DNA from 3 places in the Weizmannia sp. FSL K6-0777 genome. Region 2 is predicted to be linked to each of the others. Evidence: predicted binding sites of a transcription regulator. Region 2 holds the regulator's gene; each other region holds the start of a gene.

Region 1 (10,661 bases), 120 kb from region 2:
AGTATATGAGGATGATACAAAAGCAAAAACGGGGCACGGCTTTGGCAATCTGATCTGCACATTGAAAGGCAATGTTCCTGAAGCGACGCCGATTTATTTTACTTCCCATATGGATACCGTCGTTCCGGGGAAAGGCATCAAACCGTCCATCAAAGACGGCTGGATCCAATCAGACGGCACGACAATCCTCGGATCTGACGACAAAGCCGGGCTCTCCGCGATGTTGGAAATGATCCGGGTATTGAAAGAAGACCAGATCCGCCACGGGGATATCCAGTTTGTCATTACTGTCGGCGAAGAGTCCGGTCTGGTCGGTTCGCGCGCGCTCGATCCGTCGCTGTTAAAAGCAAAATACGGCTTTGCCCTTGACAGCGACGGCCCGGTTGGCACGATTGTGACGGCTGCCCCGACGCAGGCCAAAATCAAAGCAACCATTTTAGGCAAAACCGCCCATGCCGGTGTGGCGCCGGAAAAAGGGGTCTCCGCGATCACCATTGCCGCAAAAGCGATCGCAAAAATGCCGCTCGGCCGCATTGACAGTGAAACGACCGCGAATATCGGGCGCTTTGAAGGCGGTCAGGCAACCAATATCGTTTGCGACCGCGTCGATATTCTGGCGGAAGCCCGTTCACTCGTTCCGGAAAAAATGGAAACACAGGTTGCCAAAATGAAAACCGCTTTTGAACAGACGGCACTGGAAATGGGCGGAAAAGCGGAAGTCGAAGTGAACGTCGTGTACCCGGGATTTAAATTCTCAGACGGCGACCAAGTGGTGGAAGTGGCCAAAAAAGCAGCAGCAAAAATCGGCCGCGAGAGCAAGCTGGAGCAAAGCGGGGGCGGAAGCGACGCCAACGTCATTGCAGGATTTAACATCCCGACGGTCAATCTCGGCACAGGGTATGAAGAAATCCATACGACAAAAGAAAGAATTCCGGTTAAAGAACTGGTCAAACTGGCTGAGATGGCGGTTGCCATTGCGGAAGTGGCCGGCGGGGAGTAACAGGATTTGAGGCGGAAGCGGGATAACCGCTTCCTTTTTAAGAAAGGAAGCGATCAGTTGGAAGCGCTCAATAAATATATCATTTTTAAAACGAGGGAAGAGGAGTACGGCATTCATATTGGATCGGTCATTTCTGTTGAAAAGGCGCAAGCAGCCAATCCCGTCCCAAAACTGCCTGCATTTGTACGGGGCATCATGAAGGTGAGGGATGAACTGATCCCGATTATTGACGTCGAACATTGTTTTTACCAGACACCGCTTTCCTCCATAGAGGACGCCCGCATGATCGTCGTCCGGACAGAAGCCATTCCGGTCGGCCTGCTCGTCAAAGAGGCAAACGACATTGTGGAAATACAGGAAGAAGAGAAAAAACAGATCGGCCTTGCCGGCTACGGGCGGACAAATTATTTTACGGCTGTCGCCAGTTTGAAGGACAGGCTGATTACCATTATGGATGTCGATTTGTTTACGGCGTCGCTTGAAGGGATTGCAGACATTGCCGCTTATATGAAAGAAGCGGCCGGAAATTCGTGAGCGCCGGAGTGGGTGAAGATGAAAGCATTTTATCCGAAAAAAGGCCGTGTCATTTTGCATGTCGATATGAACAGTTTTTTCGCTTCGGTTGAAATGGCGGAAAACCCTGCGCTTAAAGGGAAGCCGCTGGCCGTTGCCGGGAATCCGAAAGAACGGAAAGGCATCATTGTGACGTGCAGTTATGAAGCGAGAAAATTCGGTGTAAAAACGACCATGCCGGTCTGGGAAGCAAAAAAACGCTGCCCGGATCTTTTAATCGTGCCACCCCGTTTTGATCTGTATAAAAAAGCATCCGCCAAAATGTTTTCAATCCTCCGCGCGTATTCGCCTTTGGTCGAACCGGTTTCGATCGATGAAGGTTATGTGGACATTACCGGCCTCGAGGAACTGGGGACGCCGCCTGCCATTGCCGAATCGATCCAGCAGCAAATTCTTGCGGAACTCGATTTGCCGTCAAGCATCGGGATCGCCCCGAATAAATTTTTGGCGAAAACAGCGTCGGATATGAAAAAGCCGATGGGCATCACCATTTTAAGAAAGCGGGATATTCCCCGTTTATTATGGCCGCGGCCGTTGATCGAGATGCACGGTGTAGGCGGCAAAACGGCGGAAAAGCTTAACGGCTGTGGTCTTTTTACGATCGGCGATCTGGCGCATGCGGATGATTTTCTTTTAAAGCAGCTTCTCGGCATCCGTGGCATCCGTTTGAAAGAAAGGGCGAATGGAAGAGACCCGCGTCCTGTTGATCCCGAATCCGTAAACGTCACCAAAAGCGTTGGGCGGATGGTGACGCTATCTGAGGATACGGAGGATGAACACCGGATCGATGCCGTGCTGAAAAAGCTTGCGGATGAAACGGCGGAACGGATGAGAAAAAAGGAGGTTGCGGCAACCAATGTGGGCATCATGATCCGTTACGCGGACCGGAAAACGGTGACGAGGAGCAAAAAAAGCGGAGGGCCGGTTGAAAGCGGCGATGCGTTGTTTCAAGCCGCCCGCACGCTTTTTATCCGGAACTGGAACGGGCAGCCCGTACGCCTTTTGGGCATTACCGCCTCCGGTTTAACGGACCGGAAGGCGGAAGCAGAACAGCTGAGTCTGTTTTCATATGAAGAAGCAGCCAAAAAAGAGCCGCTGTATGAGGCAATCAGCCGGCTCCGCAAGAAATTTGGGGAGCAGATTATCCAAACCGGGAGAGAAGCGGGAAAGCGGCCGCCGGATCCCCGCGGTTAATTACCGGCTTCCGGCACGTCCCATAAAAAAGGAACACGCGCAAAGATGGCGTGTTCCTTTTTTAACAGGTTCAGCAGTTCCCAACTTCCAGATCTTCCACCGGCCACCAGAAGAAGCCGTCTTTTTCCAGCAGTTCATCGGCTGCTTTCGGTCCCATCGAACCGGATTTGTAATTTGGGAATGTAATCGGCTTGTTTTCCCACACTTTTGAAATATTATCGACAAAGCTCCACGATAAGGCGACTTCATCCCAATGGGTAAAGTTGGTTGCGTCGCCCATCAGGCAGTCATGAATCAATTTTTCATAGGCTTCGGGCGTATTAATGCCGTTTTTGCTGCTGCTTGCAAAGCTGAGCTGCACAGGGGTGGTTTCCATATGCTGGCCCGGTTTTTTGGCGTTCAGATGAAGCGAAATCCCTTCTTCCGGCTGGATATGGATGACAAGCAGATTCGGGTTCAGTTCATGATTTGTATTGTAGTACAAATTCATCGGGATATCTTTAAACTGCACGACAATTTTCGTCGATTTCGCCGCCATCCGTTTGCCGGTGCGGATGTAAAACGGCACGCCCGCCCATCTGAAATTATCAATCATCAGTTTCCCGGCGACAAACGTTTCGGTCCTGGAATCCGGCGCTACATTCAGCTCTTCCCGGTAACCCTGGACTTTTTTGCCGCCAATTTCGCCCGGACCGTACTGGCCGCGCACGAAGTATGCCGGCACATCTTTTCCTTCAATGGTGCGCAAGGCACGCAGCACCCGCACTTTTTCGCTCCGGATTTCGTTTGTTGTCAGGCTGATCGGCGGTTCCATTGCAAGGAGCGCCACCATTTGCAGCATATGGTTTTGCACCATATCCCTGAGCGCCCCGCTCGCTTCGTAATACCGCGCCCGTTCTTCCACGCCAAGCATCTCGCTTGATGTAATCTGGATGTTGGAAATATAACGATTGTTCCAAAGCGGCTCGAACAGGGCGTTGGCAAACCGGATGACCTCGATATTTTGTACCATCGCTTTACCTAAATAATGGTCGATTCGGTAAATCTGGTCTTCTGAAAAAGATTTCCGGATCTGGCTGTTCAGCTGTTTCGCTGATTCGAGGCTATGCCCGAAAGGTTTTTCGATGACAAGCCGTTTAAACCCGTTTGTAGCGGTAAGCCCGTCACTTTTCAGATGGTCCGAAATCGTCCCGAAATATTCCGGGGCCATCGCCAAATAGAAGATCCGGTTGCCTTCCAGCTGGTACTTTTCATCCAGTTCATCCGCTAATTGCTTCAACTGTATGTACGAGTTGCTGTCTGTCACATCATGCGGCTGATAGTAAAAATGAGCGGCAAACGCTTCAAGCTGTTCCGCATGTTCTCTCGCGCTCAGAACGGAATCTTTTATATGCGCACGGAAGATTTCGTCCGTCCATTCCCTTCTTGCCGTGCCGATCACAGCGAAATGCTCTGACAGCCTGCCTTTCCGGTACAAATTGTACAGGGAAGGAAACAGCTTACGCTTCGCCAGATCACCTGTTGCGCCAAAAAGCATAAATAACGATTTCGGTGTCTCAGTTGTCTGCATCTTTCTTACCTCTCTTTGTTCAAAAAATCACGATTTAAGGCCGGCCTGTCTCATGATACGGTTATAGTTTGCCTTGTTGCAGCCATTTCATTTCAAAAGCAGGGAAAAATCATTTTTTTCCGCTTTCCGGCCCCATTTCATTGTCACTATATTCTAGACTTTCACGGGCAAATACGCAAATGATATGCAATAGTTTCCTTTCCGTAAAATTATGATAAGATAGTTCTATATGTGCGGCCGGGATCCGGCAGGAAAGGGGGGAACATCATTTGGAAATTTTATTTTTGGGAACTGGCGCGGGCGTACCTGCCAAAGCAAGAAACGTCACGTCCATTGCGCTCAAATTGCTGGAAGAACGAAATGCCATCTGGCTTTTTGACTGTGGGGAAGCGACACAGCACCAGATTTTGCACACTGCGATCAAACCGCGCAAAGTTGAAAAAATTTTTATCACCCACTTGCACGGCGACCATATTTTCGGGCTTCCCGGCTTTCTTGGGAGCCGGTCGTTCCAGGGCGGGGATGGCCCGCTTACCGTTTACGGCCCGAAAGGCATAAAAGCGTTTGTGGAAGTTTCCCTGAAAGTGAGCGAAACCCGTCTGAAATATCCTTTGGAGATCATCGAAATTGAAGAAGGAACGGTATTTGAAGACGACCGCTTTACGGTTTGTGCGCTGCGGCTTGATCATGGGATCGAAAGCTTCGGCTACCGGATTACCGAAAAAGACAAACCGGGCGCGCTGGATGCGGATCGATTGAAAAAAGAAGGGATCCGCCCGGGCCCGGTTTACCGGCTGCTGAAAGAAGGCCGGACGGTAACATTGGAAGACGGTCGCGTGATCAGCGGAAAAGATTATCTCGGCCCGGCGAAAAAGGGGAAGATCATTGCCATCCTTGGCGATACAAGGCCGAATGAGGCGGAAATCCGGCTCGCAGCCAATGCCGATCTTCTCGTTCACGAAGCAACGTTTAACAAGGAGAGCGGGCAAATGGCGCATGATTATTTTCATTCGACAACGGCGGACGCGGCGCAAACGGCAAAGCAGGCGGGGGCAAAACGGCTGCTTCTTACCCATATTAGTGCCAGGTACGGAAAAGAAGACTGGCCGGCGCTTGAGCAGGAAGCGCAAGCTTTATTCCCGGACAGTCTGCTTGTCCATGATTTGATGGAAGTGCCTGTTTTGTAAAGCAAAAAAAGCGGCTTGCCTGCCGCTTTTTTATTGCCGGTTATTCTCTTGCGGGTTCTTTCCCTGCGTTCGATAACTCATTTGCTCGCTTTGCAGCTGCTTTTACACAGTCAATGAAAGCTTGTTTGACCTCGCGTTCGTCAAGGACGCGGATCGCGGCTTCTGTGGTGCCGTTCGGGCTTGTGACAGCTTTCCGGAGCGCTTCCGGCGGTTCGGCTGAAGTTTTCAGCATTTCTGCTGCGCCGATGATCGTCTGGAGGATAAATTGTTTTGCCGTTTGTGCGTCGAGCCCGATTTCTGCAGCTGACTGCTGGAGCGCTTCGGCGATATAATAAATATACGCCGGTCCGCTTCCCGAAAGCCCTGTTACAGCATCGAGCTGTTCTTCTTTTACGGCCGTAGTCATGCCGACAGCCGAAAATATGGCAAACGCCCGGTGCCGGTGCTGTTTTGTCGCAGCGGCGTTAAAGGCAATGCCGGTTGCCGACAGCCCGACTTTCGCCGATGTGTTCGGCATTGCGCGCGCAACGGGAATATGCCGGCCAATCTTGTTTTCGATAAACGGAATGGTGATGCCGGCCGCTACCGAAACGAGCAGGGTGTCCGGAGATATGAGCGGACGGACCGATTCGAGCACATCTGGGGCATCTTTCGGTTTTACGGCTAAGATGACCGCGTCCGGGCCTTCGAAAAGCTGGTCGAGGCCGTCTGCAGCCCGGATGCCGTATTTCTGTTCCAATGTGCGGAGCCTTTTCTTGTTCGTGCGGTTATGGGCGCGGATGTCCCAGGCTTTTACGATTCTTTTTTCAAGCATGCCAATGATCATCGCTTCAGCCATGGACCCGGCGCCAATAAATGATATTTTCATGCAAATGCCTCCCTTCAAAGTAAAAAACCCCTTCATCCGTAAAGGACGAAAGGGCATGTTCCGCGGTACCACCTTTATTGCAGGAATTCGATCCTACACCTCATTTGGTTAACGGTTTTCATCCGGTTTGGTTTTGCCAAACAGCTCACAGGCAGGTTCGGCCGGGCAGCGGATGGCGGAGTTTTCCAGCCTGAGAACCCCGCTCTCTTGCATCATGCCCGGCTTACTGGTCCTGGTCACAGCCGGTCGCTTATCAAAATGGTATTACTTATTATGAAGAAAAATCGGGGAGTTGTCAAGAGTGATTCCGTGAATTTTCAGATAAAAAATCCGTGCCCGGCCATTTTAAAATGGTACCAGGCGTGCTGCCGCAATGAACGCGGCACGGGAGGAAGCATGAAAATCGGCCGGCACCATTTTTCAGAATAGGCATCCATGCCGCGGCAAATGGCACCAGTGGAGGAATGAAAATTTTCAAGATAGAGGGAGAAGATGGAAACATGGCAAATAAACGGATCCGGAAGAAAACGATCGTGATTACCGGCGCTTCCGGCGGCCTCGGGGAAAAAATCGCCTTTGCCGCCGCCAAAAACGAGGCTAACCTTGTTCTGCTCGCCAGAAGCCTCGGCAAGCTTGAAAAAATCAAGGCGGAGATCGAAGCAGCTTACCAGGTTTCGTGTCTGACCGTTCGCTGCGATGTAGCGGAGCACGGCAAAATTCCTGCTGTTTTTGAATCGATTTACAACCGCTGTGGCCAGATTGATGTGCTCGTGAACAATGCCGGTTTCGGCGTTTTTGATGAAGTGCAGGATATCCGCATGGAGGATGTCAGGGGGATGTTTGATGTCAATGTCATCGGGCTCATTGCCTGCACCAAAGCGGTCGTCCCGCATATGCAAAAAAACCGTGCCGGCCATATTATCAATATCGCTTCCCAGGCGGCCAAAATGGCGACCCCAAAATCAAGCGTCTATGCGGCCAGCAAGTTTGCAGTGCGCGGCTTTACGGACAGCCTCCGCATGGAAATGGCGCGCTTTGGCGTCTATGTGACAGCCGTTCATCCCGGCCCGGTTGCAACCGGTTTTTTCGACATCGCCGACCGGTCCGGCACCTACCGGAAAAATATTGAAAAATGGATGCTGGATCCCGAAAAACTTGCAGAAAAAATAACGGATACGATGCTTGTAAATCGGCGTGAAATCAATGCGCCAAAATGGATGAATGCATCCGCTACCATCCATGCGCTTTTCCCCGGGCTTGTGGAAAGGCTCGGACGGCAGGCTTTCTTTAAAAAATAGCAGCCGGTGTGATGCGCGTTTTGGAAAAATATAACCCCTCTGCCTAAAAAAACAATTGGCGAAAGAACGTATATTCGTTTATAATGAGGAATAGAATAAGAACTATAGTTCGTGTTGTTTGCTTAGTTTCTAAGGTAAGAGGGGTTGAAAGATGAGCCAGCGTGTGATTTTTCTCGTCGATATGCAGTCTTTTTATGCAAGTGTGGAAAAAGCCGATCATCCGGCGTACAGGGATAAACCCGTAATCGTATCGGGGGATCCGGCGCGCCGGTCCGGGGTGGTGCTCGCTGCCTGCCCGCTCGCGAAAAAGCGCGGCGTGAAGAATGCGCTCCGCCTGTGGGAAGCGCAGCAGCTCTGCCCGGATGCCGTTATTGTTCGGCCGCGCATGCAGCGCTATCTCGATGTATCGGTGCAGATTTCTTCGATTCTTGCCCGCTATACGGATATGGTTGAACCGTATTCCGTTGACGAGCAGTTCATGGATGTAACGGGCAGCAGGCGACTGTTCGGAGAGCCGCGCGAGATCGCCGCGCAAATCCAGCGGGACATCATGGAAGAAACCGGCGTGTATGCCCGCTGCGGGATCGGGCCGAACAAAGTGCTGGCCAAAATGGCGTGCGACCATTTTGCGAAGAAAAACAAAACCGGCATTTTTGAACTGGATCACCATCATCTCAAAACGCATTTATGGCCTTTGCCGGTTGGCAGGATGTTCGGTGTCGGCAGCCGGATGGAGCAGCATCTGAAGCGGCTCGGCATTTATACAATCGGTGCGCTTGCCTGCTTTCCACTTTCTGTTTTAAAAAAACGGTGGGGGATTGGCGGCCAGGTACTGTGGGAGACGGCAAACGGCATTGATGAGTCGCCCGTCTCGAAAGAATCGCACGTCGGACAGAAAGCGATCGGGCATGCGATGACGCTGCCGCGCGACTACGCCGATTTTGAGCATGAAATCAAAGTTGCCCTTCTTGAACTTTGCGAGGAAGTCTGTTTCCGGGCGCGTACTTCAGGCGTCATGGGCGCTTGTGTTTCGGTCGGCTGCCAGGGGGCGGATTATGCCCATCCGTCCGGCTTTCACCGCCAGATGACGCTTCTGGCGCCGACAAACGGGACAATGGACGTTTACCGGGCGGCGTGCCGGCTGTTTCTTTCGTTTTGGGACGGAAATCCGGTCCGCCGTATCAGCGTCGGGCTGTCGCGCCTGTCGCGGGATGATATCCGGCAGCTTGATCTGTTTGAAAACAGGGAAGGGGAAAGAAAGATTGGGTATGCGGTCGACCGCATCAAGCAGAAATACGGTTCCGGCGCCGTCATCCGCGCCGTGTCGCTGCTTGATGCCGGCCAGGCGCTTGAACGTGCCAAAAAGATAGGAGGGCATTACAAATGAGCGGATACCTGCAGCGCGGTAACAAACTTTGGGAAGGGTCACGCATGTTTTTGCCCGAGCATAAGCAGGCACTTTTAAAATGGCAGAAAGAACAGGAAAAACAGGCAAAGCCCGAACTCGATGAGCAGCAGCTTGAAGAGATGAACCATATGCTCATATCTGCCTGCCGGCTGCGCGTGCCGGTTACGGTCCGTTTCTTTGAAGCGGGAAATTTCTTTACCGCCACCGGTACCATTACAAAATTCCGGCCGCTCGAAAAAAAGCTGGAGCTGGCAGGGGAGACAGGGGAGCGGATATCGATCAAACTTTCCGCGGTGACAGAAGTGGAACGGGCATGAAAAACCGGCAAGCCTGAAAAAGCCTGCCGGATGGATTTTCGTACGGGCGATGCAGAAAAATGCAGCACTGGCGGTTTGGACGCATCCTGTTGCAGCAAGAAGCAGCATTCATGAAATCAATCTTAGGGCATCCGTACGCTTTGTTGCGGATTACCGTTTTCTTGCCTGAATGAGTGCCTGCTGCACGACCCAGTTTTCGGGAAACGGGTTGCCGAGCACCCAGTAGCTGATTCCGCGCAGCCCGTATTCGTTTAGCAAATTGATTTTTGCCCGCATGCTGCGCGCATCTTCAAACCAGACTTCATGCTGCTGGCCTGATGCATCAGTGTAACGGAAATAAGGCGCCTGGTCGGTCGGGTGGTAGCGGATGTCAGCCCCGTACCGTGCCGCCAAGGAAAGGGCTTCATGCGGGCTGATCGTGCGCGCCGTTGTGCCTGCGCGCCACGGGATTCTCCAGTCACGTCCGTAAAGCGGCGCCCCCATCATAATCTTATTCCGCGGAATGACGGTAACGGCATAATCAAGGACACGCCTCACTTCAGGAATCGGGGCGATGGCCCGCGGCCTGCCGCCGGCCCATCCCCATTCATACGTCATCAAAATGACAAAATCAACGATGGCCCCGTGTGCGCCGTAATCGTGGGCTTCGTAAAGCAGGCCCGGCTGCGTGCCGGAAATTTTCGGCGCAAGCGCAGTCGAGACGAGCAGGCCTTCCGGGCGGAACCGGCGGGCGACGCGCCTGAGAAACGCCGTATAACGGTCGCGGTCTTCCGGATACACATATTCAAAATCAAAATTGACGCCCCGGTACCCTTTTTGCCGTATCGTGGCGAGAAGATTGCTGATCAAAGTTTCCTGCAATGCTTCATTGCGAAGCAGCCGGGCAGCCAGATCGGAGCTGAATCCTTCCGAGGTGAAATTGGCCAGGATTAAAAGCGGAAGGACACCGTTTGCTTCCGCTGCCTGAAGGACGGAGCGGTCGTTGAGCGGCGTCAGGCTGCCATCTTCACGGAACGTATGACGGAAAGGGGACAAGTACGTAAAATAAGGCCCAAGCTGGTAAACTTCAGCGGTGCCCGCAGCGCCGAACCCGGTTGTATAGGCATTGACTTCTTTCACAGGGCGGCGGGGTGCGGGTATACGCAGCACCTGGCCGGCGGAAAGAGCCGTGCCGGGAAGCCGGTTCGCCTGCATAATGGCCCCCATGTCCGCCCCGTAAGTACGGACAATGCCGTACAAAGTTTCA
Region 2 (10,661 bases):
CAAACTTCCGGAAACGTGCGCATACTGGTGAAAAAGGTTAAAAAACATTCGTTCCCTGCCGTAATAATATTGTGCAAACTCCTCTTTTATCAGGTAGATAGAATAGGATCGCATATGATCTCACTCCCGCAACTTTGTTACCTTCACTATAATGGACGGGCCCCAAAAAAGTTGTCGTTTGTTGTAACAAAATTTAAAAAATTACTGTGGAACATTCGATTACACGTACATACAGGAAAATAAGCGTAAATGTATCAAAGCGTTGCTGCAAAATCGGTTGCGTCCAAGGGAGAAGCTAATTCAACTCAGCTCCGGTACTTCAAGCCCCTATTCTTATACCCTTCCTTCATAAAAATGAGCCTGCTTTTGCGAATACCGCAAAAGCAGGCCTGGAACGATTACATGCCCAATAATTTTTTTACACGTGCCACAACATTTTCAACGGTAAATCCGTATTTTTCCACAACGGTATTGCCGTTTCCGCTTGCGCCAAACGTATCAACCGACAAAATATCGCCTTCATCGCCGGTATACCTTTCCCAGCCGAATGGTGAAGCCATTTCAATGGCAAGGCGTTTTTTCACCTGTGCCGGCAATACGGATTCTTTGTATTCTTTGCTTTGCTGTTCAAAACGGTCCCATGACGGCATGCTGACAACAGCAGCATCAATCTTTTGTTCCGCCAATTGCTGTTGCGCGAGCACAGCCAGATGGACTTCCGACCCGCTGGCAAGAAGGAGAACGTCAGCCGTTTCTTTTTGTGCAGGGGACACGACATAGGCACCTTTTGAAACGCCTTCCAACGCTTTTTCAGACGTCCCTTTCAAGGTTGGCAGCCCTTGGCGCGTCAAAACAAGCGCTGTCGGATGGTTTTCAGATGACAGAGCAAGGCGCCAGGCAGCCGCCGTTTCATTGCCGTCCGCGGGGCGGATGACCGACAAGCCCGGCATCGCTCTTAAAGAAGGAAGCTGTTCAACCGGTTCATGTGTCGGACCGTCTTCCCCGACAGCGATACTGTCATGCGTAAAGACGTACGTTACCGGAAGGCCCATAAGAGCAGCTAGGCGGATGGCAGGACGCAAATAATCCGAGAAAACAAAGAACGTGCCGCCGTATACATGGACACCACCATGAAGCGCCATACCGTTCATGGCTGCGCCCATCGCAAATTCGCGGACACCGAACCAAATATTGCGCCCTTCATAGGCATCCGGCATATAGTCCTTGTCTTCTTTCAGCCGCGTATTGTTGGATCCGGCAAGGTCTGCAGATCCCCCGAACAAAGACGGCAAATGTTTGGAGACGGCATTTAGCACTTCCCCGCTTGCCGCACGGCTGGCAAGGGTTTTGCCTTCTTCATAGACCGGAATGTCCTTGTCCCATCCATCCGGCAGCCCGCCTTTTATCGCCTGTTTTAGTTCAGCCGCAAGCTGCGGGTATTGTTTTTCATAGGCCTCAAACAGGGACGCCCACTCCTGTTCCTTTTTCACGCCATTTTCCACAACCAATTCACGGAACCGTGCGTAAACTTCATCCGGAACATAGAAGTCTTCTTCAAATGTCCATTTATACGCTTCTTTCGTTAGTTTCAGTTCATCTTCTCCGAGCGGGGCGCCGTGGGCAGCCGATTTCCCGGATTTGTTTGGAGAACCGTAACCGATGATCGTTTTCACTTCAATGAGTGTCGGCCGACTTGTATCCGCCTTTGCTTCCTCGATCGCTTTTGCGACCTGTGCCATATCATTCCCGTCTTCAACCCGCAAATACTGCCAGCCGTATGCTTTAAACCGGTCGGCAACACTTTCGGAAAAGGCCTTATTTAAGTCGCCGTCAAGGGAAATGTCATTGGAATCGTACAATACAATGAGACGTCCCAATTTTAAGTGTCCCGCCAATGAAGCAGCTTCGGCAGATACGCCTTCCATTAAGTCGCCATCTCCGCATAAAGCATATGTATAATGGTCAATGACAGGGAAATTTTCTTTATTGTATACAGCCGCCAGATGCCGTTCTGCCATCGCCATTCCGACTGACATGGCAATCCCCTGCCCGAGCGGACCGGTCGTTGCTTCCACGCCTTCCGTATGCCCGTATTCCGGATGACCCGGGGTTTTGCTTCCATATTGCCGGAAATTTTTAATATCATCCATGCTTAATGCATAACCGGATAAATGGAGCAGGCTATAGAGCAGCATGGAACCATGCCCTGCGGATAATACGAAACGGTCCCGGTTAAACCAGTGCGGGTTTTCCGGATTATGGTTCAAATATCTTGTCCAGAGGGTGTATGCCATTGGTGCAGCCCCCATCGGAAGCCCCGGATGACCGGATTTTGCTTTTTCAATGGCGTCAATGGACAAAGTTCGAATTGTTGTGACTGCCAGTTCGTCCGTTTTATCAAACATCTGTTAACATCCTTTCTTCATGGGTTACAACTCTATATTAAGGCAAGTGAAACCCATAACACAACTCTTTTACCATTTTGTATGGATTTTGTAAGAAAAAAGCAGAATGGTTTCCTTTTTAGTGCAGCTTTCTTTTTGTTTGGATTTGCTTAATTTTTTCAGGGGTAACGTCCTGGCCAGCCGGGTCAAGCACACGGACATTTTCAATCGTTTTTCTGAATGAAGAGCGGAACGCCTGCAAATACTCGCTTCGCAATTTTGACTGTTCCTTTGCTTCTTCACTTGTCAGGGCACCGGTTTTCGCTTTTTTCGCCAATTCGTTAATCCTTGCCATTTTTTCTTTTGAAAGCATATTTTCTCTCCTTTTATCCGTGATTGATGCCATCTTACTAAAATATGGACTCGTCTGCAACGAAAGCGCACCCGTGAAACCGGTTTTGGTACTATTTATCATGCCCCGTTTCCTCCATATATTCCCTGTAACGCCGGTGGACGGTTGCTTTTGAAACTTGGTAGCCGAAACCGCGCATTGTCGCAGCAATTTCCTGAAAAGTCAAGCCGTTATCCCGCAGGCGGATAATTTCTTCAACAGGCACTTCCTTTCGCTCCCTGCCGTCCGGATTCCGCTTCCCTTTTAAATTTTTTTCCGGGCGGTAGCCGTTTTTGACTGCACGCTCCATTCCCCTTTTAATTTTTAAGTTATGCAGCTTTCGCTGATACTCTTCAACCATGCTGACAATTTTCAGTACCATTGAATCGGATTCCGAAAGCTCCAATTCTCCGTTTTGCGCATAACAATATACTTTAACCCCTCTTTTATATAAAAAATGAAGCAATGCAATTTTTGCGTTTCCTCTTCCGATCCGTGTTTCATCCTGCACCAGTACGGCGTCAATCTTTTCATTTTCAATCGTATCAAGAAGATCAAGGATGCCGGGCCTGTCCAGGTCATAGCCGCTTGCCCGGTCACAGATCACCCCGGACACTTGAAAACCGTGGGAATCCGAAAGCTTCACCAGCTCTTCCCGCTGCCTCGCCAAGGAAGTTTCCTGGCTTTCTTTTTCCGTGCTTACTCTGCAATATAAAACAACTTTCATTTTTTCGTCTCCCGTTGTGATTTCATCGCAAGTTCCCTTTTATCATCGCTGAATTCATTTTTTTCTACCGGAATGACAATTTTTTCGCCGGCTTTGATCATGTTGCCGTCAATATCATTATGACGCTCAACCCAGCTGATAAATGCTTCCCTCGACATTTTGCCCTTTTCCGCATACTGTCCGGCGATGTTCCAAAGCGTCTCGCCCTCTGTGACGCTGATTTTGATATAGTGTGGGGATGGATCCCGCAGACTTCCAATCATGAAAAATCCGAAAACAAGCGTAAGCCCTGCTAAAATCATAACATAGTTATACTTTTTCCATAATCGTGACATCTCCATCTTCCTCCCGCGAATATTCGTTCGTCCAATCACCAGTTCTATTATAAAACGAACGCCTGTTTTTCGTCAACATTTTTTTCGAACTTACGTTTGTTTTATCTGCTGCAATGTGATATAATAATAGCAAATAATGGCATTCCTCCCGTAAGCGTCCCCATACGCAGCGCGGGTGCCAAACAAAACTGTGACGAGGTGAATAGAATGGCAAAACTATCAAAACGGCAACAGGCGATACTTGATTTCATCAAGCATGAAGTAAAAACAAAAGGTTATCCCCCTTCCGTGCGGGAAATTGGCCAGGCAGTCGGGCTTGCTTCCAGCTCAACTGTTCATGGCCATCTCGCAAGGCTTGAAAGCAAGGGGCTGATCAGGCGCGACCCTACAAAGCCGAGAGCGATTGAAATTTTGGACCATGATGAAGAAATACCAGCCCAAAATGTTGTCAATGTGCCTATTGTCGGAAAAGTAACAGCAGGCATACCGATTACAGCTGTAGAAAATATTGAAGAGTATTTTCCGCTTCCAGAACATCTTGTCCCGTCTGACGAGTCCGTCTACATGCTGGAAATTGAAGGGGACAGCATGGTGGATGCCGGGATTTTAAACGGCGATTATGTGATTGTCCGCTCCCAGCAGACGGCAAACAACGGGGATATCGTGGTCGCTATGACAGATGAAAATGAAGCGACAGTAAAAAGATTTTTCAAGGAAAAAGACTACTTCCGATTGCAGCCTGAAAACCAGACAATGGAACCGATCATATTGAAAAACGTCACCATTCTCGGCGTTGTCATCGGGCTGTACAGGCAAATGGTGCACTGATCAAAAAGAAGCAGTTTCGGCTGCTTCTTTTTTAATAGAGTATATGCGCGTTTGATAGCAAACATACCTGTGGCACGGATTTCTGGGCATTCAATCTATTTTCGGAGGAAAAATCGGGGAAATTAATGGGCATTGGGCGTTCGCCGCAAAAATGCCCGATAAACAAAAACCCCTCAAAGCCTTACGCTTCAAGGGGTTTCTTTCTTAATACATTTCAATATACTGGTCGCGTTCCCATTGGTGGACTTGTGTGCGGAACATATAAAATAGAAGAAAATCAATTCAAAACAATTCAATATGGTAGCCACTTCTTCGCTATTGCTCCCAAAATTAATGACTTTCCCTCAGTTCTTAAACCTGGCGAATGCGGGCCCGCCTGTGAGATCGATGAGCGAAAACTCCACATCATCCGGTTTTTGTAAAATTAGGCTTGTGATGAGGGATTTCATGATGACAGATTTTCCAAAACCCGTTGTTCTGGCTAAAATAAGGTGTTTCCGCATGTCGAAGTCGTGGTACAATTTTCGGCATGATTTTGACCAATAAGCACGGACCAGGTTCCCGGTTTTAAACAGTCCGTTGACCATAGAATTTTGAGTGACAACGGCTGCTTATACACCCGGATTTTTAGCAAACCGTCATAATACATTCCGATTTCCTTTTTGGCGGTCATTTTTTTCGCAAATATACTTTTGAGCTGTTTAATCACTGCCCGGTCTAATTTAAGGTTTTTCAGATCTTTGATCTACAGTTTCATCCGACGACTCACCAGACCAGCTTCCAAGCTCTTTGTTTGACAACATAGTCCTCGAAACTTCTGCCAATGGTATCCGACACCGGTATTCCGTGCCCCATTCGTAATCCCGTTTTTTGACTAGCTGTGTAGTGTACGTTTGTTTGCCATCTTTGACGTTTACCCCGATCAGCGAAAAAATCTCCTTTATTTAATCCGAGTCATCATTTGACAAACCATTTTTTGCCAAGTATGCTTTTGTCGCGATCCCGCCCACTCCTCCCTTCATCTGCAACACTCCTTTGTAAATTACGGAGTAATTTGTTGCTAAAATCAAGAAGTTCCAAAACGACCCACAAAGCATCGCTACGCGTGGATCTGGAATATTCCCGAACTACCTTCTCCAGCGGCATTTGATAAAGCAACGATCGGGAAGGTGGAAATATATCTTGTCCATACAAAATAACTTATGATTTTCTGAAAGAAATTTGTAAAGGTAAATAATAAACTTGTATCGAATTACATACAATGGGTGATGAGATTGAAGGATGATAATGTTATAGTTTTATTGGGAGCATGGATTAAGCAGTCAGGAATCGATCGCAAAGATATTTGTAATAAATTTGGGATTTCCGCAAATACCTTATCTAATTGGTGCACGGGAAAAACATATCCATCTGTTCCGCAGCTCCTAAAACTTTGCGAGCTCTTAAACGTAAAATTTGAGGACATATATAGGAAAAAGGAGGAAAACAAATGAGTGCATTTCTGGGGCTAATTGGAACCGCCGGCATAATAGTCAGTATCGTTTTAATGATTTTGGGGCGGGTTACTAAAAAGAAAAAACACGGATTGACAGTATTTTTAATATCTCTTGTGTTTTTTATCGCGGGGCTTGCTATCCCAAGCAACAATACGGGGGAAAAAGCCACCGATAAGAAAACTGTAAAAAACGTTTCGACCGCTCCAAAAGAAAATGCCGAGAAAAAGGAGGCCTCAAAGCAAATCAAGGATAAGGTAGCAACTGCCACAACTGCTGAAGAACCAACTCCAAAAAAGGAAGCTAACAAGACTAATGAAAATATTGGCGAAAGTACAGTAGCAGCACTGGAAAGTAACGACTTTATGAAATTTGTTAACGAATATAAAAAATTGGGTGGCAATAAAACAGCGGTATGGGATAAACAAATATATGGTAAAAAGGTAACTTGGACTGGAACAGTCGAACATGCAGGAACCAGTGAAGTATTTGTTTATGGAAATGACGATTATAACGGAGAAACTTGGGGCGAATTAGGGGACAAGAAAAAATTATTTTATTGTTTTGTTGCGAAATATAAAGATCCGTCCCAATTCAAAAATATAAAGCAAGGAGAAAAAATTACAGTACGTGGAAATTTAACGTCTCGAGGGGATTACGATTTAAATTATAATTGGAAAATTTACAATGCAGTTTTGGTGAAATAATTTATAGCCCCCTGCAAACGTGAGGCGTTTGGTGAGCTGATGAAAAGCCGGATCTGGGAACACATTGACACTGCAGGATATAGGAAAAAGTACACAGCAAAAGAATTGGATATATCGCCGACACAGTTATCAAACTGAATAAGTTGACGGTCATACTCTACAGTGGAAAAGGCTTTTAAATTGGCAAAGCCGCTTAGATGTAAGGTTGACGATTTACTAGGAGGATGATGAAAATGAGCTTTGACACAATCGCGTCACTGCAAAGGATGCAGCAGATGCAACAGGCGGAGGCTGCAGCCGGTAAACGCCTGGTGTTAAGAAGGTTGAACTCCGGCGTTGATATTGGACTGACGATTGCCGCGTTTTTATTAATACTGCCCACATTTACTTTGTCACTTTGGCTTCTGCTGATTTACCTCACAATTAAAGAAGCATGCACCAAAACATGCTTGGTGAAAAACGTTGCAACTGGGGAAAAGTTTAGAGTTATGAAATCGGAATTTAAACAATATAAAAGAATGGTGAAAAGCAAAGAAAAAGAAGTGAGGAGTATCATCCCGGCAGCTGCAGCGATTGAAGAGCCACCAGCCTCGCCTGCAGAGGAAGAAAAAACAGAAGTTGAACCGCCAGTTGTTAAGAGGCTGACACCCGAACCGCTACCGGATCCAGTAATTCAAGAACAGCCAGAAATAGTTCAAAAACCCGAGCCCAAACCTCAGCCGCCTAAAAAGAAAAGCATCACCTTTAATGTTTCCGGGGTGACATTTGAAAATGATAAAGGTAAGGAAATTCAACCTCTTTTGCGTCGGATTGCCCGCGAGATTGCAAAAGAGCAAGATGTTGAGTCGTACGGTGGATGGACAAATAAAGACATCTTGGAATTTATGGCTGAAGCTTCGGAATTTGAAGATGTGATGTTTGGGGACTATGTATCATTTGAAAAAGAGCCAGACAATGAATTTGACCAAAATGCCATAAAGGTAATGGCCAATTTGAACGAAAAGCAATTTCATATCGGATATGTACCGAAAGAATATAATGTCCAGGTCTGTAAATTACTGGATAATGATTTGATTGACAAAGTAACGGCCAGTTTTGTGGGCGGAAAAACAAAGAAAGTTGACTATGATTTTGAGAAGGATAAAGACGTTGTTGTAATTAACGAGCTCACTTTGGGAGTAGAAATTACATTGACTTTGAAAGAAGAAGAGTAGCCCCCGCAAACGCGAGGGCTTTTTTGCTTTTTATTATAGCACATAAGGAACACAGGTTCTATAATTAAATTATACAATATTTTGTCGGGAGGAAAAGGCGAAGTGAATAATTTGAATCTCAATTTTTACGACTATAAACGAAAAAATTCCAAGCAGACGTCTGGGAATATCGAATAACTTATTTGGACCAATAACGAAAAAGCAACGTGAAAAATCAAAGAAGGGTTTCAACTCAAAAGAAGAAGTAAAGGCTGCCGCTGTTGAAATTGTACATGTTACCATGCACAACACTTTTGAAAAAGCTGTGACAACCAAACTTATTTTTGACAAACCAACCAAAGGGGTGAGCATAAAAAGGGAAAAAGAAGGAGGCTCTTATGTTCATTGAATCTGACAAAGTATTACATCTGATGTATACAGCCATATCTCGGAAAAAATCGAACGTGAGAAAATCGAAAAGTTTGATGACTATTACAGCCGGATCAAAAACTGAAATTTTTTTGGTCAAATTTTGGTCAACTAATTATTCACCACCCAAAAAAAGCAATTTGACCAAAATACAGAAACCCCTCAAAGCCTTACGCTTCAAGGGGTTTCTTGCTTAATACATTTCGATATACTGGTCGCGTTCCCATTGGTGGACTTGTGTGCGGAACATATCCCATTCAATTTCTTTTGCTTCGAGGAAATGTTCGAGAATGTGATCGCCAAGGGCGTCTACCATTACATCATCCGATTTTAAGTTTTCCAGCGCCTGCAGCAGTGTGCCCGGGAGGTCGACAATGCCGGCTTCTTCTCTTTCTTCTTTCGTCATGACATAGATGTTGCGGTCGACCGGTTCCGGCGCCTGCAATTTGTTCGCGATGCCGTCAAGCCCTGCTTTTAACAGGACGGCGAGCGCGAGATACGGATTGGCAGACGGGTCAACGCTGCGCACCTCAACGCGCGTGCTTAAACCGCGGGAAGCCGGAATCCGCATGAGCGGGCTGCGGTTGCGAGCGGACCAGGCAACATAACAAGGCGCTTCATAACCCGGCACAAGCCGTTTATAGGAGTTCACCGTCGGATTCGTGACAGCCGTAAAGTTCGAAGCATGCTTCATAATGCCGGCAATGAACTGGTATGCCGTATCGCTCAGCTGCAGTTCTGCATCGTTCGGGTCATAGAATGCATTTTCTTTTCCTTTAAAAAGCGAAAGATTGGTGTGCATCCCGGAACCGTTCACGCCAAACAACGGTTTCGGCATAAACGTCGCATGCAGGCCATGTTTGCGTGCAATCGTCTTGACCACCAGTTTAAAGGTCTGGATATTGTCGCATGCCCTGACTGCATCCGCATATTTAAAATCAATTTCGTGCTGGCCGGGTGCAACTTCATGGTGGGACGCTTCAATTTCAAAGCCCATTTCCTCGAGTTCCAATACGATGTCGCGCCGGCAGTTTTCGCCAAGGTCCGTCGGCGCCAGGTCAAAATAGCCGCCGTTGTCGTTCAGCTCCAGTGTCGGTTCATTTTTTTCATTCAGCTTGAAGAGGAAGAATTCCGGTTCAGGCCCAAGATTAAAACTCGTGAAGCCAAGTTCTTCCATTTCTTTCAATACCCGTTTCAAATTATTCCGCGGATCACCTTCAAACGGGGTGCCGTCCGGATTATAAATATCGCAAATCAGACGGGCGACTTTCCCTTTCTCAGCGGTCCACGGGAAAATGACCCATGTATCATAGTCCGGATACAGATACATATCCGATTCTTCAATCCGGACAAACCCTTCAATCGAAGAGCCGTCGAACATGATTTTATTGTCGAGCGCTTTTTCAAGCTGGCTGAGCGGGATTTCCACGTTTTTAATCGTCCCCAAAATATCCGTGAACTGCAAGCGGATGAATTTCACATTTTGTTCTTCGGCATTTTTCAAAATATCTTCACGTGTAAACTTAGGCATGAACAGTATTCCTCCCTTTAGGCAATAAAAAGTATATATCTAAGCTATAAAACTAGCTTTTCAACAATGTTAATGGAAAAACCGGGGCGCATCGGACAACCGCTGGCTCGGTCTTTGAAAACGGCCGGCCTGCAGCAGTTCCTGGCGAAGCCGTTTGCGGATTTCTTCATCCGTTACATGATTTTTGACGAGTACCGGCCCGGTTCCGCGGCGGTCGTTCATCAATAAGATTTTTTTGATGCCTGCAATATTGATCCCCTGATCCAGCAAATCTTTAATATCAAGAAGCCGGTCGACATCATTTAAAGAATAAAGGCGGCGATTGCCTTCCGTTCTTGCCGGTGTAATCAGCTCGTGTTCTTCATAATAGCGGATCTGCCGGGCCGATAAATCTGTTAGCTTCATAACGGTTCCGATCGGCAAAAGCGGCATCGAACGGCGGATTTCTTTTCGACCCATGTTATACGCTCCTTTTCTTTATATTTTTACTATATTCCATGTGAGTTTTTTTGTCAACAAAATGTTATATTTTCTCACATCATTTTTTATCCTCAGGAAGGCAAAACGAGTTTTTCGCGGATTTCCATCCATTCTGCCACGTTCACACTTTCTTCAAGGGCTTCAAGACGGGCATCGAACTGTT
Region 3 (10,661 bases), 800 kb from region 2:
TCAAACTGACGGCTTTTTTCAGCCAGCCTGGAGTGAATGCGGTTATAGACGATGTCCGGTTCCGGCACTTCCCTTGTTTTCCAACAGTCGTCGGAAAACGTGCAGCCGGTACCGGCACGGGAATCCAAGCCTTCTACAAAAAGGTAGCCGCCTTCTTTTTCGAGCAGGTGATGCAGTTCTTCGCAAAATGGCCGAATGTTTTCGGAAGGGGCACTGCCAGTGAGTTCTGTCAAGACGGCAATTACCGGGCCAAGTTCAAGCACTCCCTGCTGGCAGAAGGCTCTCATCCGTGCGGGCGGAACAGGGAGCTTCAGATGTTTGTAACCATCCGCAGAGAGCATCATCACCGTTTTGCCGGATGCATCGGTTTCTACTTTTGCCGTGGCTGTTTTTCCGCCGAACCGGATGGTGAGCCCGCCATTTAAAATGTGCAAAAAGGAAAGGAGCGCCCGTGGAATTTCCGCCGCCGCGCCTTTCATTTCATCGTCATGCCGGAATGCAATGGTTGATGCCAATCCGTTCCCTCCCTTCCTCCTGAAAACACGGGCACGAACACGGTCCATTTTTGACTTTATTGGGCTTTTGCTGATATCTTATGATTAGCACAGAAAATCGGTTCAAAAAATAGCTGATTTTAGAAATACCCGGCCGCAAAAAAGGGTATTTTTTCATTAAGTTTGCGGTTTTCCGCAGCATAGAACCAAAATCAACGGTTGTGTCCGCATAGCGGGCTGGAAACTTCCCGTGCTTCTTTGGAAAAAATTTTACAACGAAAAAAATGAGGGATGATTGTGTATGCATGCATTTTTGGAAATTTTGTTTATGACTGTCGTGGGGGCAGTGATCGGCGGATTCACAAATTATCTGGCCATTAAAATGCTGTTTCGGCCGTATGAGGCGATTTATATTAAAAATTGGCGGCTTCCGTTCACGCCCGGGTTGATTCCGAAAAGGCGCGAAGAAATTGCGAAACAGCTCGGCGAAATGGTGGTGCGTCATCTGGTCACCCCGGAAAGCATCGAAAAAAAGCTGTTGTCGCCCGGGTTTCGGAAAGAGACGGCCCGATGGATGACGGATACTTTTTTGAAATGGCTGGAGATGAGTTGGACAGCCCCGCAAATGGCTCGTTTTTTTAAAGTGGATTTGTCGGCGGAGCGTGTGCAAACCGGGATCAAAGCATTCATCCGCACCCGTTACGGGCAGGCAAAACAACATATCGCACCTCAAACGCTTGAAGCACTGCTGCCCGAAGCCGTGATCAAAAAAGCCGAAGAAAAAATCCCTGTTTTGGCGGATTTGATCATTGCAAGGATTAGTGAATACATTTCGAGCCCTGCAGGCCGCACGAAAATTGAAGGGATGATTAGCCATTTTCTCGATGACCGCGGCATGATCGGCGCGATGGTGAAACGTTTTATCGGAAATACTTCGATTGCCGATAAAATTCAGCCTGAGATCATCCGGGCGCTCCAGGAACCTGGAATGAAAGCAACCATGGCGGAAATGCTGGAAAGGGAATGGAACGGCCTGAAAGCAAAACAGGCCGGGGAACTTTTGCCGGATTTGCCGGATGAAGAAATAAGCGGATGGCTGGAGAAAAATGTATTGTCTCTCCTCCCTGTCGAACGTTTTTTGGACACACCCGTCCAGGCATTTGTTGCCCGGTACCGGAATAAAATTGAAGAAGAATGGATCCCTGTATTGGCGGAAAAAGCGCTGCACCTTATTAGCGAAAACGTGCATTTGATCATCCGGAAGCTGCAGGTAGCGGATCTTGTGCGCCAGGAAGTGGAATCTTTTCCGATTGAGCGCCTGGAAAGTCTGATTCTTGGCATTACCGCCCGCGAATTTTCAATGATTACGTATCTTGGCGCGTTACTGGGCGGCCTGATTGGGATCGTTCAGGGGGTGATCGTGCTGCTTGTATAAAGGAAGCAAGCTCCGGCGCATTGTTGGCATAAGGCCGGCCTGATCCTGCTTTTCGTGCAGGAAAGAGAAAACAGGAAACCTATGTATTCCGGCATTTCTGTGACAGGTTTCAGGCGGCCCGGCCGCTGCTTGTGTAACGCGTCAAAACCGTGAAACCATCCGTGACGAATAAAATTTGATAAGGAGGAGTTATATGCCATCCCATTTAAATGAGTACGCGCGTATGCTTGAAAAAGGAATTCGGGAAAGCCATGAATTTGCTGCATTGAAGCAGGCGTACGAAAATGTTCGGTCAAACGGCCAGGCGAGAGCATTGTTTGACCGTTTCAGGCAGCTTCAACTCAATTTGCAAGATAAACAAATGCAGGGGCTTCCGGTTACAGAAGAAGATGAAAAACAGGCGCAGGCTGCCATGCAAGCGGTCCAGTCAAATCCCGCCATTATGCAGTTGATCGGCGCTGAACAGCGGCTAAGCGATCTGCTCAGCGAAATCAACCAGGTGCTGATGAGGCCTGTCGAAGATTTGTACGCCGGAAAATAGAAGAATGGAGCCGGAAAGTTCTATTTCCCCCTTTTTTCTCATACATCTGTAAAAGAAAGCAGGCTGTGTGAGAAATCAGCCCGGCAGCCGGGAGCATCATGAAGAGGGGGAGCATCCATGATCTATAAAATGCTGGCGTTAAATATTGAGGGAACATTGCTGCAGGATAACGGCCGGCTCGGCAAAACAACGAAAGAAGCAATCGAATATGCAGGTGCAAAAGGCATTGCGGTGACGCTCATTACGTCAAAAAATTTCGCTTCGGCCCACCGGATTGCCAAATGGCTGAAGCTGCATTCTTCCTTAATCACGCACCAGGGCGCTTATATTGCCAGTGAACTGGATAAACCGATTTTTGTCAGAAGGATCAGCGAAGAGGCCACCCGTGACCTTGTGCGCCTTTTGGAAGGGTTTCACGCCCAAATCCGCCTTGTTTCCGAGCGGTTTACATTGTCTAACAGAGTGAAGCATCCGAATAAGTTGATGGGAAAAGTCATTTATCAAACGTCCAATCCGTTTTCTTATGCAGAACAATATGTGGACGATTTATCGGCAAAACTGGAACAAACGCCGCTTTCCCCGCCCAAAATCGAAGTGATTTTTTCTGACGGAGAGGACATTCAGGCAGCTAAAAAAGCGATTACCAATATGTTCCATGAAGTGGATTGTATTTTTTGCGGAAACGGGAAGCTGGATATTGTGCCGGCTGGTATTTCCAAGCTTCGCGGGCTTTTATATGTATGCGACCGGATGAACATCCGTCGTGAGGAAGTGGTTGTAATCGGTTCGGGCCTTGATGATCTCCCGCTTGTCGAGTGGGCTGGGCTCGGCGTTGCGATGGGAAATGCGCATCCCGCTGTCAAAAACGCGTCAGACTGGGTGACCCGTTCTAACAATGAAAACGGGGTGTCTTATATGGTAAAAGAGCATTTCCGGAAACAGCAGCCAATCGACTTTTTGAAAAAAATGAAACTGCTGAAATAAGGATGGAAGGGGCTGTTTGCTTTAGGCGGCAGCCTCTTTTTTTTGATGAATTTTTTAAAAAGCTGTCATTTTGTATTGGAAATTGCCGAATATTTCGCTATCCTAGTAATAGGAAGAATAAAACAAAGGGAGAGGGATCTCGGTGATTTCAACGTATGAGACGATCAAAGTGGAGGAAAAAGACGGGGCAGCCTATTTGTATTTCAACCGCCCGGACGCAATGAATGCGCTGAACTTGGAGATGATTAAGGAACTGGCGGACACGTTGAAAGCGATTGCGATGAAGGATGACATTCACATTCTCGTCTTGTCCGGAAACGGCAAAGCATTCTCCGCAGGCGGGGACATTAAAGCCATGCTGGCGATGGAAGAAGAGAAAGGGTTCACCTCTTTTATGAACCAAATAAATGAAGCCGTTTCCATTCTTGTGGGCATGCCGAAACTCACCATTGCGGCGATTAATGGAGCTGCTGCAGGATTGGGCTTAAGCCTTGCCCTAGCCTGTGATACCATTATCAGTGATTTGGACAGTAAAATCGCGATGAACTTCATCGGGATCGGCCTTGTGCCGGACGGTGGCGGCCACTATTTGCTGCAGCGCCGGATCGGCCAGGAAAAGGCGAAAAAAGTGATTTGGGAAGGAAAAGTCATGTCCGCTGAAGAGGCAGCCGAAATGGGCATTATCGATGAAGCCGTGCTCGATCTTGCGCTTGCCGTTGACCAAAAAATTACAGAATGGCAGAAAAAACCGGTCCTCGCGATGATCAAAACGAAAAAAATCTATACGGAACTGAACCGCCCTGATTTCAATAAATCATTGGAACTGGAAAAACATGCACAGTGGAAAATGCGCCAGACGAAAGACCACAAGGAAGGCATCCGCGCTTTTGTAGAGAAGCGGGCGCCGCAATTCAAAGGGGAGTGAAAACATGCGCGACTATAAACTGACTGCCTTTGAACCGACAGGAGAAAAGATTCTCGATGAAGGTTTTGAAGCACAGGATGATACGGAAGCGAAGAAAAAAGGGGAGGCGCTTTTAAAAGAAAAAGGCGTCGATGAGAAAACGCACCGTTGCGTATCCCCTGAAGGAAAACTGATTTTGTTCCACCGCTAAAAAGAACCCGGGCCAACCTAGCCCGGGTTCATTTAATGGGAACGGCGCATGCGCTTGCCATTAATGGATATGGACACGCTGCTGCACATCCTGCTTTACGTCCTTTTTTATATCCCGTTTTACTTGCTTAACCTGCTTTACCGCCGCCCTACGGTTCGAAAGCCAGCCAAGGAACAACACCAAAACCGTAAGAATGCCGCCGATCGTATATGTTACCGGCCCGTGTGAGATATTCAACCATTTCAGGATTTGTTCATCTTTAAAGAGCATTTCTGCTGCCGTCCAGGCGAGGATGGCGGACCCGACATAGGCAATCCAGCTGTAACGGTTCATCGCTTTTACAATCATCTTTGAACCGAAGATCATGACCGGAATACTGATGGCAACGCCGAGCGCAATCATGCCGATATGTCCGTTTGAAGCACCGGCCAGCGCCACTACATTGTCAAGGCTCATAATCGCATCAGCCATAATAATCGTACCAATCGAAACCAGCAGCCCATTTTTTGCTCTGACGTGGACATTTTCATCTCCGCCGCCGAGCACTTTATATGCGATCCATAGAAGCAAAAGCCCGCCAATGACATTTACATAAGGAATTTTCAGCAAAGCAACGATTGCCATTGCCAGCAGAATTCTTAAAATCACCGCACCGGCTGTCCCCCAGAAAATCGCTTTGTTTTGTTGTTCGCGCTGCAGTTTCCGGGTTGCCATGGCGATCACAACCGCATTGTCGCCCGATAAAATGATATCGATCATAATGATCTTAAGCAGCGCAACAAAAGCTCCGGCAGAAACAACCAACCCAAAGTCAAATATAGATACCGGCAATTGCTTCATTCCCTTCACGTTCTCAATACTAGTTCATTTGACACTATCATAACACAGTCCGATCCGAAAAGTAATAGAATCGCATCGATTTCATCAAATTGGAAATCATTTTTTTCCATCGTTTCCCTGCTTACCCGCCATTTCCTGGTTTTCTTCATTTACGCCAATGAAGACTTATAGTATCCTTATTGGGAGAGTTTTTTGTGAGTGTGATAGAAAAAGGAGTGCGATATGCCGTTATGGTCCAGTCCTTATTGCAAATGAATACCATTTTTATCAGCATTATCATCGAGGCGTTGCCTTTTATTGTGCTGGGTGTGTTCATTTCAGCGGTGATCCAGATGTTTGTCACTGAGGAAATGATTGCAAAAGTTATGCCGAAAAACCGCTTTTTATCCATTGCGTTCGGCACCGGGATGGGCGCGCTTTTTCCAGCCTGTGAATGCGGCATTGTCCCGATTACGGAAAGGCTTGTCCGGAAAAATGTCCCGCTTTCTGCCGCCATCGCTTTTATGCTGACGGGGCCGATTATCAACCCGGTTGTCATTTTTTCTACGTTTGTCGCGTTTGGCGATTCCTGGAAAATGGCACTGCTTCGCTGCGGACTGGCGATTTTTACTGCTGTTTTAACCGCGATTGCGATTTCATATTTTTTTTCCGAAAACCAGCTTCGCGAATTTGTGGAGGCCAAATTGCACCACCACGGGCATGACCACGAAGCACATGATAAACCGAATTTTCTGCAAAAAATCACCGGTACGATCGACCATGCGATTGATGAGTTTTTTTCCGTCGGGAAGTTTCTCGTGTTTGGCGGCCTGATTTCTGCCGCAATGCAGACCTTCTTCCGGACGAGCACGCTGCTGTCGCTCGGGCAGACAAAAATGGCGGCGATTCTAATTATGATGCTGCTTGCTTTTATTATGTCGATCTGTTCCGAGGCGGATGCCTTCATTGCTTCGTCTTTCAACGGGATGTTCGGGACGTCGGCCATCCTTGCGTTTTTAGTATTTGGCGCGATGGTGGATATAAAAAATCTGCTCATGATGATGCATTCCTTTAAAAGAAAATTTGTCTTTTCGATGATCGGGCTGATTATCGTTTTTGTGTTTACGGGTGCATTCTTGATATAGAAGGTGTTTAAAATGTTGCGATTTATAGTTTTGTTCGGCTTCGCGTATTTTTTTATGAAGCTGCACGCGACAGGAGATATTAGCAAATATATTAATATGAAGTATGCGTATTTGTCGTTTTCCATGATTTTTGCGATGGGTTTTTTATGTTTGTACCAGCTCGTGAAATGGGTCAGGGCGGGAAACGAGGTGCATGACCATCATCACGCCGCCCACCACGGCCATTCGCATGAAACGGATGAAAATACATGGTACAAAAAAATGTTTACGTACGGCATGATTTTAATCCCGGTTGTAACGGGCATTTTTCTTCCGGTGGCCACCTTGAATTCCACCGTTGTCAAAGCAAAGGGCTTCCACTTTTCTATGATTGACAATGACAAGGACCAATATGCCAATCACCAGATTTTACGGCCGAATTCCAGCCTTTACTATGATAAGGACCAGTATACAGAAATGGAAAGTTCGGATTTGAAAAAGTACAGTAAATTGCAAAGCATCGTCCTCGATGATGACCATTATTTCCACGGGCTTGAAACGATTTATAATTATCCGGGGAATTTTATCGGCAAAAAAGTGGCAATTAAAGGGTTTGTCTACCGGACGGATGATATTAAAGCGAATCAGCTGTTTGTGCTCCGGTTCGGCATTATCCACTGCATTGCCGATGCCGGCGTATACGGGATGCTCGTTGATTTTCCGGACAATATGGCAAACGTGAAAGAAAATACATGGATTGAGGTTGAAGGGAAACTGGATACGACGTACTATACGCCGTTTAAAGAGAATATCCCGTATTTAAAAGTAACAAGTTACCATAAAAGCAGCGAGCCGAAAGATCCATACGTATACCGGCAATACAATTAAAAAGGTTTGGCATGTTCAGCCATTTTTTTGTTGCCTGAACGTGCCAAACCTTTTATAATGAAGATAGAACATATATTCTATGAAATGCGTTTGATTACGAACAGGTTGGATTTCACAAAAAATGGAAAAATGCCGGTTATTTTTTTACGAAAGAGGGATGTCGTTGAAAAGGATTCGCTTTGTCCATGCGGCCGACCTGCACCTTGACAGTCCGTTTGCGGGGCTCCGCAAGCTTCCGCCGGCGCTGTTTGAACGGGTAAAGGAGAGCACTTTCCGGGCATTTAAAAATCTATGTGACCTTACAATTGAAAAAGAAGCGGATTTCCTGCTGATATGCGGGGATTTATACGACGGGGAAGACCGCAGCCTGAAAGCCCAGGTGAGGCTGAAGAAGCAGTTTGAGCGGCTCCAAGAGGCTGGCATTTCCGTATTTGTGCTGCATGGCAATCACGACCATCTAAGCGGGTCATGGACAAAATTGGACATGCCCGCAAATGTCCGGATATTTTCCGAGCGTGTTGAAGCCAAATCTTTTACAGCTAAAAACGGGTCGAAAGTCCATGTGTACGGGTTCAGTTACCCGAAGCGGCACGTGCTGGAGAACAAAACGGATGAATACAGGAAAACAGGAGATGCTGATTTTCACATCGGCATGTTGCACGGTTACCTTGAAGGCGGGACGAAAATGCACCAGCCTTATGCGCCTTTTGCCTTGCAGGATTTGCTGGAAAAAGGGATGGATTACTGGGCGCTTGGCCATATCCACAAGCAGCAGATTTTACATACGCATCCCTATATCATTTATCCCGGGAATATTCAGGGGAGAAACCGGAAAGAAACGGGTCCGAAAGGCTGTATGGTTACCGAAATGGATCCGCTTGGTACGCATACCGCATTCTATGAGACGGCGGACATTTTATGGGAAAAACGTACCGTTTCCGTAAAAGGCGCAAATGATTTTAATCGTCTGTACACAGTTTGCCGCAATGCCCTTGAAGAAGAAAGGAAAGAGGCACAGGGCGTATTTTTGCAATTGGATATAAAAGATCCGGATCTGCTCGATGATGAAGCGCTTGGAAAAGTGAAAAACGGCGAACTGATGGAAGTGCTACAGGAAGGCGAAGAAGCAGACCGCAATTTTGTCTGGGTACACCGCATCACACTGCCTGAAGATGCCTTTATCTCCGCACGGGATGACGGCTTTATTTTGCAGGAAATGAAGAAAACGCTGGCACAATTGGGAGAAACCACAGTAGATGAAGCGGTCTCCCCGTTGTACAGCCATATGGTTGCGGGCCGCTACCTGGACTTGGGCGGAGATGAAAAGCAGCGGCTTCTGTTGGAAGCGGAAGCGGCTGTTTTTGAGAAGTTGAAAGGCAGGGGGAAACGATGAAAATACGGGAGGTCCATATTTACGGTTTTGGCCGGCTTGTTGATTTTCATATGGAAAATCTTTCGGATCTGCAGGTCATTTACGGGGAAAACGAAGCCGGCAAATCAACCTTCATGGCTTTTATCGAAGCCGTTTTATTCGGGTTTCCTTCAAGACAGCAAAACGGGCAGCACTATGAGCCAAAATTTTCACCGGTGTACGGCGGGAGGCTTGTCCTCGAAACAGAAAAAGACGGAAAAATAACGGTGGAACGGATAAAAGGAAGAGCAGCCGGAGAAGTGTCCGTCACTTTTGCAGATGGCAGAACAGGCGGCGAAGAGGTACTTGCACAAGTTTTAAACGGGCTGAACCGGCAAATGTTCCAGTCCATTTATTCTTTTAATCTGCAAAGCCTCCAGGAAATCCGCAAATTAACAGGCGATGATTTTAGCCGCTTTTTATTTGCTGCAGGGACAATCGGGACGGATGCGCTGCTTTCGGCGGAACGGGAACTCGAAAAGGAAATGGAGGCGCGTTTTAAACCGAACGGGCGGAAACCGGTCTTGAACGTGCAACTCAGGAAACTTCAGGCCATGGAAAAAGAACTGAATCACCTGAAAGCGGAAAACGGCCGTTATGGCGAATGGAAAGCCCGGCTGGCAACGATTGAAGCAGCACAGGAAGAAGCGGAGGCGGAGCTGGAAGCCTTAAGGGGAACGGTTCAGCAGTATGAACATCTCACAAGCCTTTGGCCGCTTTATGCAGAAAGAAAGCATATCAAACTGCAGCTGGCGGAAATCGGTCCCGTCCGCTTTCCCGCTGACGGAATCCGGCGCCTTGACGCGCTGATGTCGGAATGGCGCGCTTCTACCGGGCGCCTGTCAGCTGTTAAAAAACAAAAACAGGTACTGGTAGAAAAAATGGAAGGAGAGCAGCCGGATCCGCTTTTCGTCCGGCATGAAGGGGAGATTAAAAAGCTGCTCGATGACTGGCCGCAATACCGCGGGTGGCAGGCGGAAGCAGAGCGCCTCCAGTCTGAACGCGAAATCCTGAACAGCCAAATCGCCGAATTATCGGGAATGCTGCATCTTACGACATCGCAAGTTGAAAAAGTACCGCAGCTTGACTTAAGCATTGCGGCAAAAGAAAGGCTCAGCACCCTCATCAAGGCGTATGACCATCACCGTTCCCGTAACGATGCTTTACAGGCACAGCTTGAGGACTTGCGGGCTCGGATGAATGCTGTTGAGCAGCAATGCGCACTTTTGGAAAAAGAGCTCGTATCCGAAGAGGCTTTTCGCGATTTATCGGCAAAGCGGCAGGAAAAGGAAAAAAAATCATTGCTTGAAGCCGATATCAGGCGCGGGAAACAGCAGCTTTCCCGCATGAAAAAAATGGCAAATGAAGCCCGGAAGCCCCCCGTCCTGTTTTTCGGCCTTGCATTATTGTTTCTGATGGCCGGCGTGTGGAGTTTGCTCACAGGGCAATACCTGTTTCTGGGCGTTTTTGTGCTTGGTGCAACCGTGTCAGGCTACCATGCTTTGAAGGGAAAGCGGAACCCGTTTGAAGAAGAAATCCGAGCGCTCGAACAGGAACTGGAGGAAGAGGAAAAAGAGCTGCGGAATTGGAAAGACGGGGACACGGATTGGCATGAATATGAACGGCAGAAACAGCTGCGCGAAAACTGGAAACAGCTCATTCTGAAGCTTGAGGAAGGCGAACAGAACGGCCGGCAAATGCAAAACCGGAAGCAGCGTCTGGAAGCGGAAGAAAGACAGCTGCTGGCAGAAATCAGCCATTTCAGGCAAACTTTGCAATTGGGTGATGGCTTCCGGCCCGGACAGCTGCCCGATGCGTTCCAACTTTTGACGGACTTAAGCGGGAAATTG

Evidence for each region. The regulator LexA, encoded in region 2, represses DNA repair genes until DNA is damaged. The targets are predictions, from matches to a motif close to CGAACATATGTTCG.
Region 1: a site for LexA is predicted at 7,754-7,767, ahead of NST70_RS08895 (DNA polymerase IV). Genes of this name have one in related genera too.
Region 3: a site for LexA is predicted at 7,466-7,479, ahead of NST70_RS04345 (DNA repair exonuclease). Genes of this name have one in related genera too.

The regions. Positions count from the first base shown of each region.
Region 1 is NZ_CP151971.1:1,882,388-1,893,048, reverse strand. Features, by position in the region: gene NST70_RS08930 (M20/M25/M40 family metallo-hydrolase) at 1-1,000, shown strand, start outside; gene NST70_RS08925 (chemotaxis protein CheW) at 1,007-1,534, shown strand; gene NST70_RS08920 (DNA polymerase IV) at 1,553-2,767, shown strand; gene zwf (glucose-6-phosphate dehydrogenase) at 2,838-4,337, opposite strand; gene rnz (ribonuclease Z) at 4,607-5,524, shown strand; gene proC (pyrroline-5-carboxylate reductase) at 5,565-6,392, opposite strand; gene NST70_RS08900 (SDR family oxidoreductase) at 6,893-7,690, shown strand; gene NST70_RS08895 (DNA polymerase IV) at 7,842-9,077, shown strand; gene NST70_RS08890 (YolD-like family protein) at 9,074-9,415, shown strand; gene NST70_RS08885 (LysM peptidoglycan-binding domain-containing protein) at 9,566-10,661, opposite strand, start outside.
Region 2 is NZ_CP151971.1:1,761,240-1,771,900, forward strand. Features, by position in the region: gene sirA (sporulation inhibitor of replication protein SirA) at 1-114, opposite strand, end outside; gene tkt (transketolase) at 399-2,405, opposite strand; gene NST70_RS08235 (DUF896 domain-containing protein) at 2,524-2,757, opposite strand; gene NST70_RS08240 (recombinase family protein) at 2,849-3,502, opposite strand; gene NST70_RS08245 (LysM peptidoglycan-binding domain-containing protein) at 3,499-3,837, opposite strand; gene lexA (transcriptional repressor LexA) at 4,045-4,665, shown strand; gene NST70_RS08255 (helix-turn-helix transcriptional regulator) at 5,934-6,158, shown strand; gene NST70_RS08260 (hypothetical protein) at 6,155-6,865, shown strand; gene NST70_RS08265 (HIRAN domain-containing protein) at 7,099-8,079, shown strand; gene glnA (type I glutamate--ammonia ligase) at 8,681-10,018, opposite strand; gene NST70_RS08275 (MerR family transcriptional regulator) at 10,088-10,477, opposite strand; gene NST70_RS08280 (dynamin family protein) at 10,570-10,661, opposite strand, start outside.
Region 3 is NZ_CP151971.1:960,293-970,953, forward strand. Features, by position in the region: gene NST70_RS04300 (YheC/YheD family protein) at 1-515, opposite strand, end outside; gene NST70_RS04305 (DUF445 family protein) at 796-1,929, shown strand; gene NST70_RS04310 (YlbF family regulator) at 2,123-2,470, shown strand; gene NST70_RS04315 (Cof-type HAD-IIB family hydrolase) at 2,588-3,454, shown strand; gene NST70_RS04320 (enoyl-CoA hydratase) at 3,597-4,379, shown strand; gene NST70_RS04325 (YhzD family protein) at 4,384-4,569, shown strand; gene NST70_RS04330 (TerC family protein) at 4,630-5,409, opposite strand; gene NST70_RS04335 (permease) at 5,604-6,533, shown strand; gene NST70_RS04340 (TIGR03943 family protein) at 6,546-7,400, shown strand; gene NST70_RS04345 (DNA repair exonuclease) at 7,522-8,793, shown strand; gene NST70_RS04350 (AAA family ATPase) at 8,790-10,661, shown strand, end outside.